3 regions of the Shewanella colwelliana genome follow, and region 2 is predicted to be linked to each of the others. Evidence: predicted binding sites of a transcription regulator. Region 2 holds the regulator's gene; each other region holds the start of a gene.
The links. The regulator MetJ, encoded in region 2, represses methionine synthesis genes. The targets are predictions, from matches to a motif close to TAGACGTCTAGACGTCTA.
Positions count from the first base shown of each region.

Region 1: serA (phosphoglycerate dehydrogenase) is a predicted target of MetJ. The motif match lies at 1,196-1,213, and genes of this name have one in related genera.
Region 3: BEL05_RS00995 (cystathionine beta-lyase) is a predicted target of MetJ. The motif match lies at 3,828-3,845, and genes of this name have one in related genera.

Region 1 is NZ_MCBT01000024.1:114,721-121,115, forward strand. Features, by position in the region: gene serA (phosphoglycerate dehydrogenase) at 1-1,095, opposite strand, end outside; gene BEL05_RS09185 (DUF2238 domain-containing protein) at 1,262-1,864, shown strand; gene BEL05_RS09190 (response regulator transcription factor) at 2,113-2,778, shown strand; gene BEL05_RS09195 (hypothetical protein) at 3,498-4,550, shown strand; gene BEL05_RS09200 (ExeM/NucH family extracellular endonuclease) at 4,583-6,395, shown strand, end outside.
Region 2 is NZ_MCBT01000025.1:5,436-11,830, reverse strand. Features, by position in the region: gene BEL05_RS09715 (LysR family transcriptional regulator) at 1-502, shown strand, start outside; gene BEL05_RS09710 (conjugal transfer protein TraF) at 698-1,894, shown strand; gene BEL05_RS09705 (sulfite exporter TauE/SafE family protein) at 1,959-2,687, opposite strand; gene metJ (met regulon transcriptional regulator MetJ) at 2,809-3,123, opposite strand; gene metB (cystathionine gamma-synthase) at 3,343-4,509, shown strand; gene BEL05_RS09690 (bifunctional aspartate kinase/homoserine dehydrogenase II) at 4,529-6,395, shown strand, end outside.
Region 3 is NZ_MCBT01000001.1:222,886-229,280, reverse strand. Features, by position in the region: gene yegD (molecular chaperone) at 1-835, shown strand, start outside; gene BEL05_RS01005 (CreA family protein) at 853-1,329, shown strand; gene BEL05_RS01000 (PilT/PilU family type 4a pilus ATPase) at 1,462-2,571, shown strand; gene BEL05_RS00995 (cystathionine beta-lyase) at 2,616-3,794, opposite strand; gene pdsS (proteobacterial dedicated sortase system histidine kinase) at 3,900-6,074, opposite strand; gene pdsR (proteobacterial dedicated sortase system response regulator) at 6,078-6,395, opposite strand, start outside.

The DNA.
Region 1 (6,395 bases), on a different contig from region 2:
GTTGATCCCTTTTTCTGCAAACGCTTGGTTAATCTTAATTAAGATACCTGGGCGGTTGTGGTGGATATGCAGTAAGCGTGACGCATCTTTATGTTGTGCCAGTGAAACTTCAGGGAAGTTAACCGCAGTCATGGTTGAGCCATTATCCGAGTACTTAGCTAGTTTTCCAGCGACTTCAATGCCGATGTTCTCTTGGGCTTCTTGGGTGCTGCCACCCACATGAGGCGTTAAGATCACATTGTCTAAACCACGCAGTGGCGTGACAAATTCGTCATCATTCGATTTAGGTTCAACAGGGAAAACATCGATAGCGGCGCCTACAATGCGGCCACTACGAATTGCCTGTGCTAAGGCGTCAATGTCGACGACAGTGCCACGGGATGCATTAATCAGTACGCTACCTTCACGCATACTGGCTAGCTCCGCTTCAGCGATCATATCTTTGGTTTGCGGTGTTTCTGGTACATGCAAGCTCACGACATCGGCGAGAGACAGTAGTTGCTCAAGCGAGTGGATCTGCTGTGCGTTACCTAGGGGTAGCTTATCTTCAATATCAAAAAATATGACGCGCATCCCTAAGGTTTCAGCCAAAATACCTAGCTGAGTACCGATATGACCATAACCGATCACCCCTAAAGTTTTACCTCGGGCTTCATAGCTACCAGCGGCGCTTTTTAACCAACCACCACGGTGAGCTAAGGCGTTACGCTGCGGAATACCACGTAACAACATGATTATTTCGCCTAATACGAGTTCTGCTACACTGCGAGTGTTTGAGAACGGCGCGTTAAAGACGGGAATCCCCAATTTCTCAGCGGCGCTGAGATCGACCTGATTAGTACCAATACAGAAGCAACCTATGCTAACCAGTTTTTCAGCATGATTAAGCACGGCTTCCGTGAGTTGCGTACGCGATCGAATGCCCACGAAATGTGCATCTTTAATCGAAGCCATCAATTGCTCTTCGCCTAGGGACGCTTTGTGGTACTCAATATTGCTGTAACCTGCTCGTTTGAATACATCTACCGCAGATTGGTGGACGCCTTCCAACAGCAGGATCTTGATCTTATCCTTGTCCAGCGAGTGTTTCGCCATGATTTGGGTACCCTCTTCGTCGGTTGTTGCTATTATGTGGTTGTTATTTTGTTTGTTGACTGCCATCGCCTCCACAAAATAGCACCTTTTTTAGCCAGTGTGGAGGGCTAGATGGCTAAAGTTATTATTCTGATATTAAAACAATATCGTCTAAGGAGTTCCTATTTTGAATAAAAGCACTATTTGGCTCACAATTTTTTTTGCCGTGCTTATTTGGTCAGGCATAGAACCTAAGGATTCCTTTACTTGGTTTCTTGAAGTCGTTCCTGCTTTGATTGCGCTGCCGATATTATTTTTTACGCGAAAACGCTTTCCGTTAACATCGTTGGCTTACGTGCTTATTCTGATCCATGCCGTGATATTAATGGTCGGGGGCCACTACACGTATGCAGAGGTGCCGCTGTTCGATTGGATTGCTGACTGGATGGGCAGCGAGCGTAATAATTACGACAAGGTGGGGCATTTTGCGCAAGGGTTTATTCCTGCACTGTTAGCTCGTGAGGTGTTTCTACGCTTAGCAGTGGTAAAGCCTGGCGCATGGTGCCACTTCTTGGTGTGTTGTTTCGCTTTAGCACTGTCCGCATTTTATGAATTGATCGAGTGGTGGGTTGCATTGATGACAGGTGAAGATGCCGAAGCATTTTTAGGGACACAAGGTTACGTATGGGATACCCAATCGGATATGGGAATGGCTTTAGTTGGCGCAATAGCAAGTATATTGTTGCTCAGTCGCTGGCATAATCGTTTACTGGTGAATTTAAAACGCTAATCGACATGATATTTACAAACCTAATTGGCGTTGTGCATAGCTGAATTATGTTCCAAACGCTATACTCCTTATAACTATTAGTGATAACAGATATGGAGTGGCTTCGCTAATATAGGGTAGGATTTTTTGCCAGTTTTGTGGTCTTTTTGACTGAGTGACTGTCAAAAGGAGCGTAGGTTCAAATTGATAGGGATAGATATTCAATTATGTTGTTTATTAGATTCGATACTTTTCAGGGAGAGAAGTAAATGAGCAGAATCGATGAGTTAGTTTTTTTACATCAAGATAGTACCTCTTGTCACCTAGCAGTACTTGCAGAATCAATTGGGCTCAAGACGCGTGTAGTAAAACAAGTGGCAGATCTGGAGCCTGAACGGGATCATAATTGCTTCTATTTAATTGCTCAGAAAGGTGCGGCGCTCGATAGTAAAGGCGTCCCCCTAATCGTCGCGAGGTTACTGCCACATGTACCAATCGCGTTATACCAAATAGAGCGTGGTAGCTTAGATCCTGAGTCGGCGCTATTGCTTGGCGTTCGTGGGTTACTGTTTGCCGATCAGCGTATGGATCTGTTGCTGACCGGTCTGCGTAAAATGGTCAATGACGAGCTATGGTTTGATAGACCGCTAATTTCTAAAGTATTTAGGCGTTTGGTTAATCGCCAAGATAGTGGTGTCGAATTGACTCAAGATACGGTGACTATGCTACAGATGCTGACAGGGCGTGAGCGCACTGTCATCCAACTGGTGTCCAGCGGTGCAAGAAATAAAGAGATTGCCGATAAACTATGCATTAGTGAGCATACTGTTAAAGCGCATATCTCCTCTATTTTTAGAAAGACTCAATCTCGAAATCGTGTCGAACTATTACGCTGGTCTCAAGCCAATGCGTGTCATTTTGAGATCTGCTCATAGAAATTTAGCCTTGAAAAGGCCCCCATAATATAGCCCAGTTGGATAGACTCAATCATCAAGGTACGTGTCGAGGAGATTGAGAAAAGCGCTGGGCACATCCTATCAGAATGACTTCTCAGTTTGTTGTTTTTAGCATGGTGCGCTTAGAAAGGGGCACCATCAAGACTTGCATCGCCTCTTTGGCATTCTAGGCCGTTTATTATCTTTAAAAAAGCAGTTGTAAAGCTTTAAAATTGGTTTTGCTGACTCCTGTTAGTTTGTCGTAGCAGGTTAGTGATCAAAATTTAGTTTTTCATAAAAAAAAACCTCCAAATTCCCACACCACTGTATGCAAAAAATGCCACACCTTGTTCTTGCTTAAGTGTCTGATTTTTTGGCCCCTAAAACCCCCTTCTTTTTACCCTGTTCTCTAGAGTGATTAATCTAGCTCTAATTTTCTATGTTTAACAAATGCTTATACACTCCAAATGTGATTAACCCTTCTTTTTTTTGTTATGAAACTCTGCAACAATCGCAGCGCACGTTAATAGAAATTAGCGACATTATTATAAAAATGGGGTTGATATATGAAATATGTAATAAAGGTATCGGCGATTTCCTCATCGAACTCACCGCCAATCTGACTAGCCAGCAATTTTAGATATTACGAATAAACATTTTTAATTTTGAGTTTGGCCTTCAAATATAGGCTGACAAATTACTAATCGGAAGTAACAGCAATGTTAAACAAATCAACAATTGCGATCGCTATCGTCACTATGCTTAGTGCGGGTTCAGTGAACGCTGTAATACTAGATGGTGACAGTCAAGGCGACCACGTTCGCTTATATGGCGAAGTGGGCGTAGGTGGGCATTTTGATACTCATCCAGATTACAACCACGATGAGTTCTATGATACCAAAGGCTATGTCGATGATAGCTTCGCCACCATGGGCGTAACGGGTCAACGTCAACAGTTTACCTATCGTCTTGAATTAGATTACCAGCGCCGTAACTGGCTGGGTGGTGATGGTGAGTTCGAATTGGCCATCGACAAATTATACGTAGGCTATGTCTTAACTGATCAGCAGTGGGTTGAGCTCGGCTTGACTGACACTGCATTCGATGATTACGACCACTTCGGTGATTTCACCTTCAACAAATCTGTTGAGACTGGTGAAGCGGGTGACCAAGAGAATACGGTTAAATACCAAGCTGAGTTTGAAAACCTAATTTTTGGTGCTTCTTACTCATACGACGGTGAACACAAGAGTGGTGCGCTACAAGGTGACATCATTAACGGATACATGGGGTGGATGTCTGATCTGCTGTCTGTAGTCGTAGGACTAGAAACTCGTGGCGGCTCTAACGGCATCAGTAAATATGGTGAGCAGAAGCAGATAGGTTTTGGCGCACGTCTGAAACTGATGCCTGAATTATCTATCGGTGTGAATGGCTTTGTAGAAGATGAAGACTTGTCTACACGTAAGAGCGGTGATGTACACCTAGATTACCAGACTTTCCGTAACCAAGGGCTAACAGTCAGTGCCAAGTACGACCTAAATGAACACTGGGAAATCATCAGCTCTGTAAACCATGAAGAGTACGAAGGTTGGGATTTGATCGGTCCGAACTATGACTACTCTAAGCTACCTGCTGAGTATGGAAAAGAGCGTCAGTGGGCCAGTTTAGGTTTCAACTACCGTCCTGCTCGCGACATCGTGCTGTCTGTAGAAGGCCGAGTTGGCGAAGCTCCTGAAGCTGGCTATGCATACGCGCGTATCTACTTCTAGTCCGAATTGAATTCAATTTTATAGAGTTTACTATGAAAAAAAGTTTCCTATCGCTGGCTATTGCCAGCACCATCAGCATGGGCGCCTTCGCTGGCGTTGAAGACCTGCTGATCACCGAAATGACCCAGAGTACCGATGCCAATGTTGGCGCGGTTGAGATCACAAACACAGGCTCTGATGCCTTCACCTTCACCGATGAAATTACCGCTTTCCAACGCTCAGGCGGTAAGTATGATAATGAGTTGCTAAACGCTGATGCTAAGCCGTTATTGACTGGCCATACGCTTGCTCCTGGTGCAACGATGGTGGTTGTTAATAGTCGATCTAGCGAAGAGTTTCGTAACGCTATTGTGACTCAAGGTGGCACAGTTGTTGTCTCTACCTATGACAGCAGTAATAAATACAACAACCTATTTATGACCAGTGATGACGGTTTCTTCCTGAAAAATGGTGATACTGTTATCGATCGTGTTGGCGCCGTGAATGAGACTAGCAAGTGGGCACCAAATACCACTTTACGTCGTAAAAAAGCGGCAGATGGCAACAATCCTGCTCAATCTGGTACGTTCGATGCGACTAAGTGGCAGAACATCTTACCAATGAGATTTGATGATTTAGGTAAATCAGACCTACCTGCTGCTGATGCTGCCGATATCATGGACATCTTCACCTGCCCAACAGATAAGAGTGAGATCTTGTCTCCTAGCGAAGTGCAGGGTACAGGCTTTACTTCGCCTTTGATTGCCGCTGGTGAAACCGAATCAGCTGAAAAAGTGGCCGTAGAAGGGGTTATCTCTGTTAAGGTCTCTATCCCTAACGAAGGCTTCTATCTTCGCAATCTTGTTTCTGATAACAACCCAGAAACTTCCGATGGTATCTTTGTTAGCTCTAGCGCCGCGGGCGATCTAAAAGTGGGCCAAACAGTTTGTATCGGTAGTAAAGTTGCTGAGTTTGAAGGTCAGACTCAACTGTCTGCTGATACGGCATTTAGCTGGAACGTTACTGATACTGATATCCTAACCCAGCCTACAGATATTGAAGTGATTAGCGCTGATAACGGCTCGTTCGATAAGACCCTTGAGCGTTATGAGGGTATGTTGGTTAATTTGCCTACCGATCTGGATCCTCAGACTGATGGCGACCAAGATATGCGTATTACTCGCAGCTTTAGCTATAACTACCTTTTAAGTAGCAAAGGCCATAACCGTAACAACATGGTAGCGGCTTATAAGCGTCCTAACTTACAGCCTAACCATTTGCATGTTGCAGGAAGCCCAGAAGCTAAAGCAGCTTATGAGCAAAACAATGACTATCGTTTAGTCATTGAAAGCTCGCCTAAATCAAACGGTACAGAGTTACCTTACTACGCTGGCTTTAACAGTGACCCACACACTAACTATATCCGTATCGACGATAGTCTCGTTAATGCGCAAGGTGTGATCAGTCAATACGAAACTGAGTTGATCCCAGGGACTGATAAGTTTGATCAAGACTACAGCCTGACGATAACCAACCAGTTGACGAGTGATAACTTCATTCACAACTTACCGCGTACTGATGAACCTGATCTGAAGGACACTGTGGCCGAAGATGATTTTGCCATCCGTGTTGCCAGTCAGAACTTGTTTAACTTCTTTAACTCTCCTTTCGGTGGCGACAATAATAACTATGGTCAGAGCCGAGGTGCAGATACTTACGATGAATACATCAACCAGAGAACTAAGCTGGTAGAAATTATTCGTGCTCAGGATGCCGATGTGATGGCCCTGATGGAGATTGAAAACAACGGTTTTGGTGATGACAGTGCTATTGCTGAGATTGTTAACCAGGTCAATATCCAATATG
Region 2 (6,395 bases):
TGAGCGAGTCGATCTGGTTTTGGGTAAGTTTGACATGGTTTTTAGAATGGGGGCTCTTGCAGACTCAGGTTTAGTGGCACGTAAGCTGATGATGATTAAAAATGGTGTGTTTGCATCGCCTAAATACCTATCCATGGCTGGCACTCCGCAGCATCCCAAAGATCTACTGCGACACCAATGCATCTCTGGCTCGGTCAGCCATTGGGAGTTTTTGCACCAAAGCGATGTTACTCAAAAGGTGGAGGTCGATATTGTTGGCAATGTACGCTGCAAAAATGGACGTGTGATGAAAAATATTGCGCTGTCGGGAAATGGCATTGCGCGTTTGCCCTATCTCTATTGCCAAACCGAATTAGACAACCAACAACTCACCCCTGTTTTCGATGATTGGTTTATGGCGGATTCACCTTTTTATTTGATTTATCACAAGGATAATTACCAGCCTGAACGGTTGAAGGCATTTACCAAGTTTGTTACTGAGTATTTTAACCACCACTTTTAAATGACAATAGCGCTATTTTTAGCACCTCGTATCAGTATGGAAAATGGCGATAAGTGTGGTGCTAAGAATATGTTGCGAAATAGTTTGCTTTTTACCCGGAATATCCGCCACAATTTCTGGCAATGGACTATCTTTATATTCGATCTGTGTTGGTTTTTTGCAGTCAGAATAAGAATAAATGACAGGGGTGAAGGGATGAAGTTGAGGAATGCTTTTCTTGTTCTATCTATGTGCTGTGTTACGTCTACCGCATTGGCGGGACAACAGTTTTACGAAGCGCGCGGTGATGCAATGGGCGGTGCAGGTGTCGCAGCCTCTAATCGCGAAGGCGCTGCGTTCATAAACCCCGCGCTGCTCGCGATTCATGCGCCACATTATGCTGGTGGCGTGGTGATGCTACCTGCTCTGGGCTTTGATACCAGCAATGTCAGTAATTTCACCGATAAATTCGATGCGCTGCAGCTGTCCTATGATGGCTTAGAGGCTGCGATTGATTCGGGAGATACCACAGCTATCGATACCTATCGCAACGCGCTTGTAGGCGATCTTGAATCGTTAAACGGTGACAATGCTTATGCGAGCTTTGGTTTAGGCCTATCAGTGGTGCTGCCAACTAAGCGCATGCCCATGGCTATTTTTTATAAGACGTATCTTGATGCGTTGAGTGTGGCGGCTATTGAGCAGAGTGACTTAGATGCTCTCAACGGCCTAGATCCCAATAACCCTCCTGCGGTGACTGATTTAGATTCCCAGGGCGCTGTCGTGGCTGGCGCCGTATCGGATTTGGGTGTTGCCCTTAGCTTTCCCCTATCGATCGTTAATATGCCTATCGCTGTGGGAATTTCACCCAAAATGCAACGTATCGACACATACAACTATGTTGTCAGTGCAAACAATTATGATGCCGATGACTTTGATGATGAAAAGTATCGCAACAACGAAACCGCCTTTAACCTTGACGTTGGTGTTGCGATGCAGCCGATGGATGGCCTGACTGTTGGTTTGTCTGGTCGTAACCTTATTAGCCAAAAAGTGGATACTGTTGAATCACTGGGCAGACAGTTTACCTATCGTATCGATGCCTTATACACGGCAGGTGTTGCCTATGATTGGTCGAACTTTAGTGTAACCACTGATGTTGACCTGAATAGTCATAAACGATTTGATGGGATTGATTCTACCCAGTATTGGCGTGTCGGTGGTGAGGTGAAAGCAACTGATTGGTTAGCGGTGCGTTTAGGTTATCGACATGATTTGAAAGATAGCACCACAGATGTTTATTCTGTGGGCACAGGCTTTACCTTTGGCCAATCTTTTAATCTTGATTTTACCGGTATTGTAGGCAGTGACGATGCCATTGGTGGTGTGATTCAAACATCCTATCATTTTTAATTAACGTGGATATGACTCAAAGGCTGATACTCACTATCAGCCTTTTTGCTTTTTAAAGAGAGATTTATAGCTCTATGAATGACTTAGTCGCTAATATTAATGCGCTCACAGAACAAAGTATTAAGGTCATTGAGCGTGTTTTGTTTTTATCGATTTGACCAACGAGACGTCCCGCCACGAGATAGCCAAACAACACCGCCGGCAACAAAAGCAATGAGATGTAGAAATGGTACGTCGTCAATAGCCCTGCCAAGGCTAAAATTAGCAATGCAATGGTTGAACTGAAGATAAAAAAGGCTGAGAGTGCGGCTCGAAATTGTTTGGCATCTTTACCTGATAGCAGTATTGCCAGTGGCGGTCCGCCAATGGCTGCAATATTGCCAAATATGCCTGACACTATGCCTGCGGCAAATAGACTTCGACGATTGACGGGAATACTGAATTTTAACAAACTTAATAGCACGGCTAGCGCAACAATGGTGGCAATGGCTAAGCCCAGAACCGCTTGAGGAGCGAATAGCAGTAACGAGGCACCGAGCAAGCCGCCTGGAATCCTTCCAAGTAAGGCATATTGTAAGCCGTTAAATTCTAATGCGTTACGCTCACGAAATAGCGTCATCAATGAGATAGAAAACCCCATTATAATGACAGGTGCAGGCACTAAACTTGGATCCACGAGATAGAGCAGTGGCGATGCCACTACCGCAAGCCCAAAGCCAATGAGACTTTGGGTGAGTGCACCAAGGAAAATGATAATAAAGGCAAGTCCAAAAGTGACAAGATCTAAGGAGATGTCGGTCACGTGTTAGTTATCCTTACGGGGTGATGCGAGTGAAAAAACAAACAGGGACCGCTAAGCGATCCCTGTTGCTGTTATTCGAGCTGTTGTCACTAACGACTCATGCGAGTGATATCTATTCTAGCTCTTCCCATTCAATGCCCATTTCGGTCATGAGCTTTTTCACTTCAGCAGGGATGCTATCAGGCTTATCTTTTGAAAGATCTTCATCATCTGGTAAGGGTTGACCTGTGTATGCGTGCAAAAAGGCTTCGCACAACAGTTCACTATTGGTGGCATGGCGCAAGTTATTAACCTGACGACGAGTGCGCTCATCGGTTAACACTTTAAGTACCTTTAGAGGAATTGAGACAGTGATCTTTTTGACCTGCTCATTCTTCTTACCATGTTCAGCATATGGGCTGATATAATCGCCATTCCACTCAGTCATCGACTCACCTGTAAATTCTCAAATTCGGGGCAGATTTTATACCCTTACAAATTACAGTCAAATTATTGCCTGTAATTTTTGTTAATTGCAAATAGATTTCTAAATGTTTGGACGTCTAAACGTCTAAATGTGTTGACGGTCAGGGCTAGCTTAGGTACATTTAGACGTCCAGACATCTTTACCGATGAATGAAACCAATTTGATTGATAGGAGTGCAAGATGACAGAGCGAAAATTAGCCACCGCCGCAGTACGTCGAGGTATCGAATCTGATACCCAACATGGTGCGGTTGTTCCGCCAATTTATCTGTCGACCAACTACTCCTTTGATGGCCATAAAAACCCACGAGATTTCGATTATAGCCGTTCAGGCAATCCGACCCGATCTATTTTGGGGGATGCCATCGCCGAGCTTGAAAAAGGGGCGACGGGTGTCGTGACTTGTACAGGTATGGCTGCTATCACCTTAGTGACAAGTTTACTGGGTCCGGATGATCTGCTCGTAGTGCCTCATGATTGTTACGGCGGAAGCTACCGCTTATTCACCAACCTTGCTAAGAAAGGGGCATTTAAACTCGCCGTGGTAGATCAAACTGACCAGGCCGCCCTCGATGCCGCTATTGCGCAACAGCCTAAAATGGTCTGGTTAGAAACCCCATCTAATCCGCTGCTTCGTGTGGTTGATATTGAGGCTATTGCCAATGCGAGTCATAACGTTGGCGCTCAAGTTGTGGTAGATAACACCTTCCTTTCTCCTATTTTGCAACAGCCGTTACTGTTGGGCGCAGATATTGTTATCCACTCAACGACCAAATATATCAATGGCCACAGCGATGTGGTTGGTGGGGCTGTTGTGGCTAAAGACGCTGAGGTGGGTGAGTTACTTCATTGGTGGTCAAATACCTTAGGTTTAACGGGGTCTGCGTTTGACAGTTACTTAACCCTGCGTGGTCTGCGTACTCTGGCCGTAAGAATTCGTGAGCATCAAGCCAATGCTCAAAAGGTGCTGGCGGTATTAACGTCCCATATTGGTGTTGAAAAGGTTTATTATCCTGGGCTAAGCGACCACCCAGGGCATGAAATTGCGGCAAAACAGCAAAAAGGTTTCGGTGCAATGCTCAGCTTTGAGCTAAAAGGTGGCGAAGCCGAACTTATTGCCTTTTTAGATGCGTTAAAATGTTTTTCTGTGGCTGAAAGCCTGGGGGGAGTCGAGAGCTTAGTCGCGGTTCCTGCTACAATGACCCACAGAGCAATGGAACCAGAAGCTCGCGCGGAAGCGGGCGTTAAAGATACTCTAATTCGATTGTCAGTGGGCATTGAAGATAGCGACGATTTGGTCGCCGATATTCAATTAGGTCTAGATGCCGCTGTTGCAGCAAGTTGTTAAAAGGTTTGAGGAGCGAAAAATGACACGATGTCATTTGCATAAATTTGGTGGTTCTAGTCTAGCGGACGCTGATTGTTACCGCCGCGTAGCTCATATTCTACTTACTCATGGCCATAGCGATGATTTAATCGTGGTTTCTGCCGCGGGTAAGAGTACGAATTTTCTTTATAAGTTATTGGAGCTGAGTGACGGTAAGCAACTTTGGCAAGAGGAGCTTCAAGTCCTCATTAGTTACCAACAGAACCTGATTGAACAGCTGTTATCTAACGAACAAGCTCGCAGTCTACGTGAGCGTCTATCGACTGATAAGTCGCAGCTGACCAGTTTACTGTCACTGGAAAAGCTCAACGATTACCAGAGTAATCAAGTGGTGAGTTTCGGCGAGCGTTGGTCATCACGTTTATTGGCAGCGTTACTGCGTGAATCGGGTGTAGCGGCGGCAGATATTGATGCGCGCACACTATTGGTGGCCGATGAAGGTGCAGTGCCGCAGATCCGCCTACAAGAGTCAAAAGATAAAGTGCAGCAGATGCTTGCGGCTCACCCTAATGAGCGCTTGGTGATCACTGGTTTTATTTGTGCCAATGAACAAGGTGACACGTTACTCTTAGGTCGCAATGGTTCAGACTTTAGTGCCACCCTATTGGCAAGCCTTGCCAATATAGAACGCGTCACGATATGGACCGACGTAGAAGGGGTCTTTAATGCGGACCCAAACCGTATCAATGACGCAAAGTTGCTCAAGAGTATGTCGCTTACTGAGGCTAATCGACTGGCACATCTTGGATCGCCCGTGCTGCACAATCGTACCTTACAGCCACTGTTTGATACTGAAGTTAGCTTAGCAGTTCGCTCTAGTTACGCCCCCCATACTGACTTTACTCTCATTGCGCCTAAAAGCTCCTCAGCCAGTGCGCCAGTCGTGACTAGCTTGCCAAGTGTCTCCTTATTCAATGTGACCTTAAAGGCGGAGCTACCTCAGTTATTAAGCTGCTTTGCTGAAGCAGGGTTAACCCCATTGGCTTATTGGTCACTCGCTCATGGCCGTGCTGAACTAGCCTTTACTCATGAAAATCAAAAGCAGGCTTTAGCCATTTTTGAAGCCAATAATGATTATTTGCATATTGAAGGCTTGCAGATCAGAGATGATCTCGGACTGGTGGCATTAGTGAGTGCTGACGCTGGCTTATATCGCCGTGGCTTCGCGCGCTTACTCAATCGTGACGCCCACCCATTGTGCAACGATGGTTTAAGTTTAGTCACCTTGGTGCCTAAAGGTCAGGTTAATCTGCTTACGCAAAAAGTTCATCGACGCTGTGCGGGACCACGTAAGCGTATTGGCGTGTTACTGCTGGGAATTGGTAATATCGGTGAAGCGTGGATCGATCTGTTTAAACGTGCAAGGCCAGTACTGAATAAAGAGCTCGAGGTGAGTGTTGAGTTGATCGGTTTGGTCAGCTCGAAGAAAGCACTAATAAGTGATGACGATATTGCGCTCGATACCTGGCAAGATCAATTTGAGCAAACAGCAACAGATTGGGAATATGCCAGCCTGTTTGATCAACTACAGCAACTAGATTGTGATGAAATTATTGCCTTAGATATCAGTGCTAGCGCCGATTTAACCTTGCAGTACCCTGAATTTTTTGCTCGCGGCATTCATGTGGTGAGTGCGAATAAGTTGGCAGGTTCTGGACCGTTAACTTTCTATCGAGAGCTTAAGCAACAGTTGGGAAATCGCCGCCTTTTTTGGCGCTACAATGCCAGCTGCGGTGCGGGATTGCCAGTGCAACACGTGCTTAATGATCTGCATAATAGCGGCGACAATATTGAGGCTGTTGGTGGGATTTTCTCCGGTACACTATGCTGGCTGTTTGAGCACTTTG
Region 3 (6,395 bases), on a different contig from region 2:
AGATATTTTGCGTTTAGCAGCGTCTCGCGCGGGTTTTGAAGATGTCGCTTTTTTGTTTGAGCCTTTGGCGGCCGGCATGGACTTTGAAGCGAGTCTAAACAGTGATAAAACCGTTTTAGTGGTGGACGTGGGCGGCGGTACTACAGATTGTTCTGTGGTGAACATGGGTCCAGCACATATAGATAAAGTCGATCGAAGTGAGGACTTTTTGGGGCACAGTGGTCAACGTATTGGCGGTAACGATCTGGATATCGCGTTGTCGATGAAGGCGTTTATGCATCACTTGGGTTTAGGCTCTATGATGGTTAACGGCTTACCTGTTCCGAGTAAACCTTTTTGGAATGCGGTGGCGGTCAATGACATTAGCGCTCAACGAGAATTTGCCACTTTAAGCAGCAGTAATATGATTAAAGAGCTGATTAAGGATGCAGAGCGTGCCGATCTATTAAATCGATTGTTGAAAGTGCAACGTGATCAGCTCGGTTACCGTATTGTGCGCAGTGCAGAGTCGGCTAAAATTGCGCTGTCAGAGCAAGGTGAGATATCCATGGCGCTTGATTATATCTGTCCTGCACTTCATGCTGAGGTGAGCACGCAGATGTTTATCGACGCCATTGCTCAGCCTGTTGCCCAGATACAGGCCTTGATGGCTCAAGCCATTGATGAAGCAGGCCAACTGCCTGACATTATTTATGTTACTGGCGGTACGGCAAAAAGTCCTGCGATTTATAATAAGATTGCTGCCATTTACCCAGAAATTGAAATCGTGGTGGGTGATCATTTTGGTAGTGTGACCGCTGGTCTAACTCGTTGGTCTCAGAGAGTTTTTAATTGATTTTCAAGGAGAGAAAAATGAAGTACGCTAAGTTAGGCTTATTCATCGGATTAATGATCAGCCTGTTTGGATGTGGTGATGATGTTGGCAAAGTTAGTCTTGGCATGTTTACCACTAAAGATGTGATCATCGATGCCCGTGATGACCCAAAAATACCAGGGGTAACTTGTCATATTAGTCGTATTGAGGCCAATCTTGATTTTGCTGATCCATCGGATATGGGCATTGCTTGTCGTCAAACTGGACCGATAGATAAGGCTGATATTGCGCGTATAGATAGAAGTAAAAATGGTGAAGTGGTGTTTAAGGAGTCATTGAGTATTCTGTTTAAGGCGCTGAAGGTTCGCCGTATTTATGATGCAGAGAATCAAACGCTTATCTATTTATCTTACTCAACTAAAGAGACCAACGGTAGCCATAAACATGCCATCTCTACAGTGCCCCTGTACGGAACGAATGCGTGGCAATCAGCCGAGGTGGTGACAACACCTTAGTGGCACTTTACGCCCTTGTTGCCTTTAATCAATTGGTTAACTTATCGCTTAGCGTTTGAGGTTCAACTATATTTGGTGTAGACGCGCCGTCAATGTGCGGCGTTACTGCACTGGGTCATAGGGGAGCAACGGATGCATATCTCATCTTATCTTTTACTGATGGTCGAACAAGGCGCATCGGATCTGTTTTTTACCCCTGATTCTCCAGTGTTAATAAAAGTTGAAGGCATCTCATCTCCGTTAAATGAAGCGCAAGCATTAAGCGCTGCCCAGGTTAAGTCATTTGCATACTCCTTAATGAAAGACCATCAGTTGCACACCTTCGAGCAACAGTGGGATATTAGTATCGGGGTCACCATAGAGAATGTCGGGCGTTTTCGCGTCAGTATATTTCGTCAACGTAATCAAGTCGCTATGGTGATAAGGCTGGTGCGCAGTGAGCCGCCGCAACTCGACAGTCTTAATCTACCTGAATATTTAAAGCAGCTGGTGATGCTGCAGCGAGGGTTAATTTTAGTCGCAGGTGCCACAGGCTCGGGTAAGTCCAGCACATTGGCTGCGATGATCGATCACCGTAATTCACAACAACATGGACATATTCTCACTATTGAAGATCCGATAGAGTTTATTCATACCTATAAAAAATCTGTGGTTAACCAAAGGGAGGTCGGGGAAGATACTAAAAGCTTCGATAGTGCGTTAAAAAGTGCCATGCGAGAAGCGCCTGATGTGATCCTTATCGGTGAGATTAGAGATGAATCAACCATGCGCAATGCAATTAACTACGCGGAAACGGGGCATCTCTGTTTAGCGACCATCCATGCCAGCAACAGCATAGAAACCTTAGATAGAGTGATTAATCTTTTTCCTGAGCGGCAACATAAGCAGCTACTCATCGATCTGTCCCACAACCTTAGAGCGATTGTATGTCAGCGGTTGATCCCTGGGCTTGAAGGTAAACGCTGGCCTGCGGTGGAAATTTTACGAGATACACCATTTATAAAAGAGCTGATTAAACAGGCTAAAGTAGACGAAATTCGTGATGCGTTGGAACGTAATTTAGAAAAAGAGATCACCACATTCGATAATGCGGTTTTGGCCCTTTACCAAGCCAGACGGATTACGAAAGAGCATGCCATCGCTTATGGGGATTCGCAACACAATGTCGAGGTGCAAATTAGGCTACTTGACAGCAAAGCGGTGAGTGAAGGGCGCTATGATGATGTGGATGTTGATAAATAAACTGCCATGGAGTGACGGCGCCAATTAACTTGGCGCCGTGGTAACTATTTAGCGATAACTTGATTAAACCGTTCAAACCCTGCGCTGAGATCGGCAATTAAATCCTCGGGGTTTTCAAGACCAATATGCAAACGGATTAACGGTTTGCTGCTATCCCACTGAGTTGCTGTACGCAGCTTGTCGATACCAAATACCCCAAGAATTAGGCTCTCATACCCGCCCCAAGAAAACCCCATTTTAAAATGCGCCATGTTTTCGACAAATGCGGTTACCGCTTTGAGGTTGCCCTCTTTGAGTACAAATGAGAACAGCCCATTGGCTGCGCTGAAGTCGCGTTTGAAAAACTCGTGCCCAGGGCAAGATTCAAAGGCGGGGTGACGCAGATGGTCAACTTCTGGACGAGTGGCTAACCAGTTGGCCACCTTTAAGGCGTTTTGTTCATGTTGTGCCATGCGCACGCCCAGCGTGCGCAGACCACGGCTGGCAAGATAGACATCGTCTGGAGACGTACATTGCCCCATGAGGTAACTATGCTCGCGCAGTTGTTCCCAGTGTTCTGCGTTGGCAGTGGCTGTGCCCATCATGACGTCAGAGTGGCCAACAATATATTTGGTGGCCGCTTGGATGGAGATATCTACCCCCATCTCAAATGGACGAGAATTGATTGGAGATGCCCATGTGTTGTCGAGCATCACAACGATGCCATGCTGGTGGGCGATTTTACTTAAGGTTGGTACATCCTGAACTTCCATGGTGATAGAGCCGGGTGACTCTAAAAACAACACTTTAGTATTTGGGCGAATGAGTTCTGCGATCCCTTCACCAATCATAGGGTCGTAGTAGGTGGTTTCTATACCAAAACCTTTTAGTAATTTATTGCATAGGTCGCGGGTTGGCTCATAGGCACTATCGACCATAAGTAGATGATCGCCAGATTGAAGAAAAGAGAGCAGGGCACCTGAAATTGCCGCGGAGCCCGATGGATAAAGTGCCGTGCCTTCACCACCTTCGAGTTGGGCGATAGCGGCTTGAAACGCAAAATGGGTAGGTGTTCCACGGCGGCCATAAAACATCTCGCCATTGGCACGATTCTGGATAGCAAAACGCATCTCTTCCATGGTATCGAATACCACAGTCGATGCACGAAATACAGGGGGATTTATTACCCCTTTGCTCCACTTTTTATCGCGACCAACACTAACAATTTGAGTCTCTTTTTTCATTGTGACGATTCCATGGCTAATCTATATCTAATTTAGCCATCTTAACATCTAAATGGCTAAATGAAAGTGAGTAATTGTCACCCCGTTAAACGCGATCAGGATAACTTATGCAGCACTTAATGGCAGGGTGATTCCAATCGTGACGCCGGTCGCCTGATTATCTTGGACAATATTACTGGCAGTAATTTCCCCGTGATGAAAATCGGTGATCAGGCGGGCGATATATAGCCCAAGGCCTAAGTGGGGCTTGTCTTGCACCTGCTGAGGCCTGACCGAGACCATAGACTCAAATATCTGTTCACTCATATTCTCAGGCAGGGCGGGACCCGTATTACTCACGCTAAGCTGTGCTGTGCGGCCCTTGGCCTGTAAGTTCACCACAATTGGACTGTTTTCTTGGCTAAACTCAATCGCGTTGGCAATCAACTTATCCATTAATTGTGCGATATATTCAGGTACCCCCGACATGACTAGGGGCGCTTCGGTGATCACTAACTCAAACTGTTGCTTGGTGTAGGTCATCTGATAGCCTTGCATACAGCCAGAAATGACCTTAGTTAACGGGAAGCTATCTCTGTCTGCATGCGTTAACGCCTCTTCCAGTCGAGTGGCTTCACTCATGTTGTTGAGGATCATATTGAGGCGGCTAACCCCTTCTTGGGCTCTATCGACATATTTTTGATGTTGGGCTGGCAGAGATTGAGCATTAAGGTGCTCCAGCGACGACCTTACCACGGCTACAGGCGTACGAAGCTCATGAGATAGCCTAGATGACATATTTTCCAAGTAGTGGGTGTATTGTCCTAACCGACTGACAATGTTGGCAAAACTTCGGGATAGATCGCCAATCTCATCACGCACTTTTGAGCCATGAATGCCTTGTTTAATTCGGCCCTGACTGTCGATGGCTTGTTCTGCTTCATCACGCAGTTTGCGGATACGGCTTGAGATACTCGAGGCGAAGAAAAATAGTGCTAAGGTGCCCATACTCATCACGGTCAAGATCACGTTAAACAGTTTTTCTAATGCCTTATTGCGCAAGGTTCTGATGCCATGAGTCGTCTCTTCGGCAATGACGACACCCATGACAGTGTCATCAATCCAGATTGGGCTGGCTGCGGCAAGTACAACGGCCTTACCGTCAGGGGTCAAACGCCATGTTGACCCCAGTTTCCCATCTAAGGCTTTGCGAATGTGACTGCCCTCTAACACGGTCGAATCTTTCAGTGAATCGACGAAGTTTTTTGGTGGCGTGGTCAATATTCGATAATAGAGAGGGTGCAAGTATTGCTGTTTAAAGTTCTCCCAGTAGCTGTTGTTTACCGTCTCTTTTGCAGCTTGTGCCCAGACATTAGTGGAGGTGTGAATATCCCCTGATTTCGCTAACACTCGACCATGTTTGTCGACCACCCAAATACGTGAGCTATTATGACTCATCCCTTTGACTATGCTTTCAATCTCGGGAGAAGGCACTAATACCGTGCCTAAATTATCGACGGTATCGGTAGCCGATGTGCCCACAATAGCCTCGATTTTGCGAGTCTTTTTATCGTTAACATCGACAATCGCAAAGCCTAACTTGCTGCCCACCATCTCTAGGGGGATTCGCAACTCAATATTGTAACCTCGGTCTGTTTTTAGCCATTTACCCTGAATTTTGACCTCAGGGACAACTGGAATTTTTAAACTGGGATCTTCTGGTAGCTCAAACGCACTGATCCAACCATCTTGCGTTGTGGCCACAATGTAGCGCCTGAACTTACCATCGGGCGCTAGGGTGGCGATGGCCAAGTGATCGTTACTGTCGATGCTAAGGCTGTTTTTACCTCGGTAGACCACATTAGCGTCAGTGACTTCAAAATAGCCGTAGAGGTAACCAGCATATTTGCCCACCATATGGGTAAAGTTGATGTTAAGTGGCGCATTCTCATCGGCCTTAAAGATTTGATGTGCCAAGCCGTAATTGATGCTTTTGTGGCGGTAAGGTGCCCAATCGTTAAGTTTGCCGTCGAGTTGAATAGGACTTGCTAGGGGATAGGCGTATAGATCACGGCCTTGCTCCACCTGTGATAGAAAGCTGGCTTGTTTGTCGAACAGTTTTGGCCGCTCATGCAGGGCGGTCGCCAAGGCTTGTGTGGTGCCCTCTAAGGTTTTTTCTTGGCCGTGACGCAGATACTTTTCCATCTCCCATACATATTGATATCCCAGCCATGGCAAGCACAACAGAAATAGCGAGAGTATGGCAACTTTTGGACGTAGGCCTATTGGAGGGTGGTACATACTTTAGCCCTGATTATCCCAACGGTAGCCCATGCCATAGACGGTGTCGATACAATCGAATTCACAGTCTTGGGCAATAAACTTTTTACGGATCCGTTTTACATGTGAGGTTATGGTGCTGTCATCGACATAGATTTTAGCGTCCTGCATCAACGCTTGGCGACTGCGAACATGGCCTGGACGCTTAGCTAAGGCGTGTACCATCCAAAACTCAGTGACGGTTAACTCAATGGGTTGTAGCTTCCAATAGACCTGGATGCGGTTAGCGTCGATAGTCAGATCACCATGTTCAATCAGATCATCTTGTTGATCGCTAGCTCC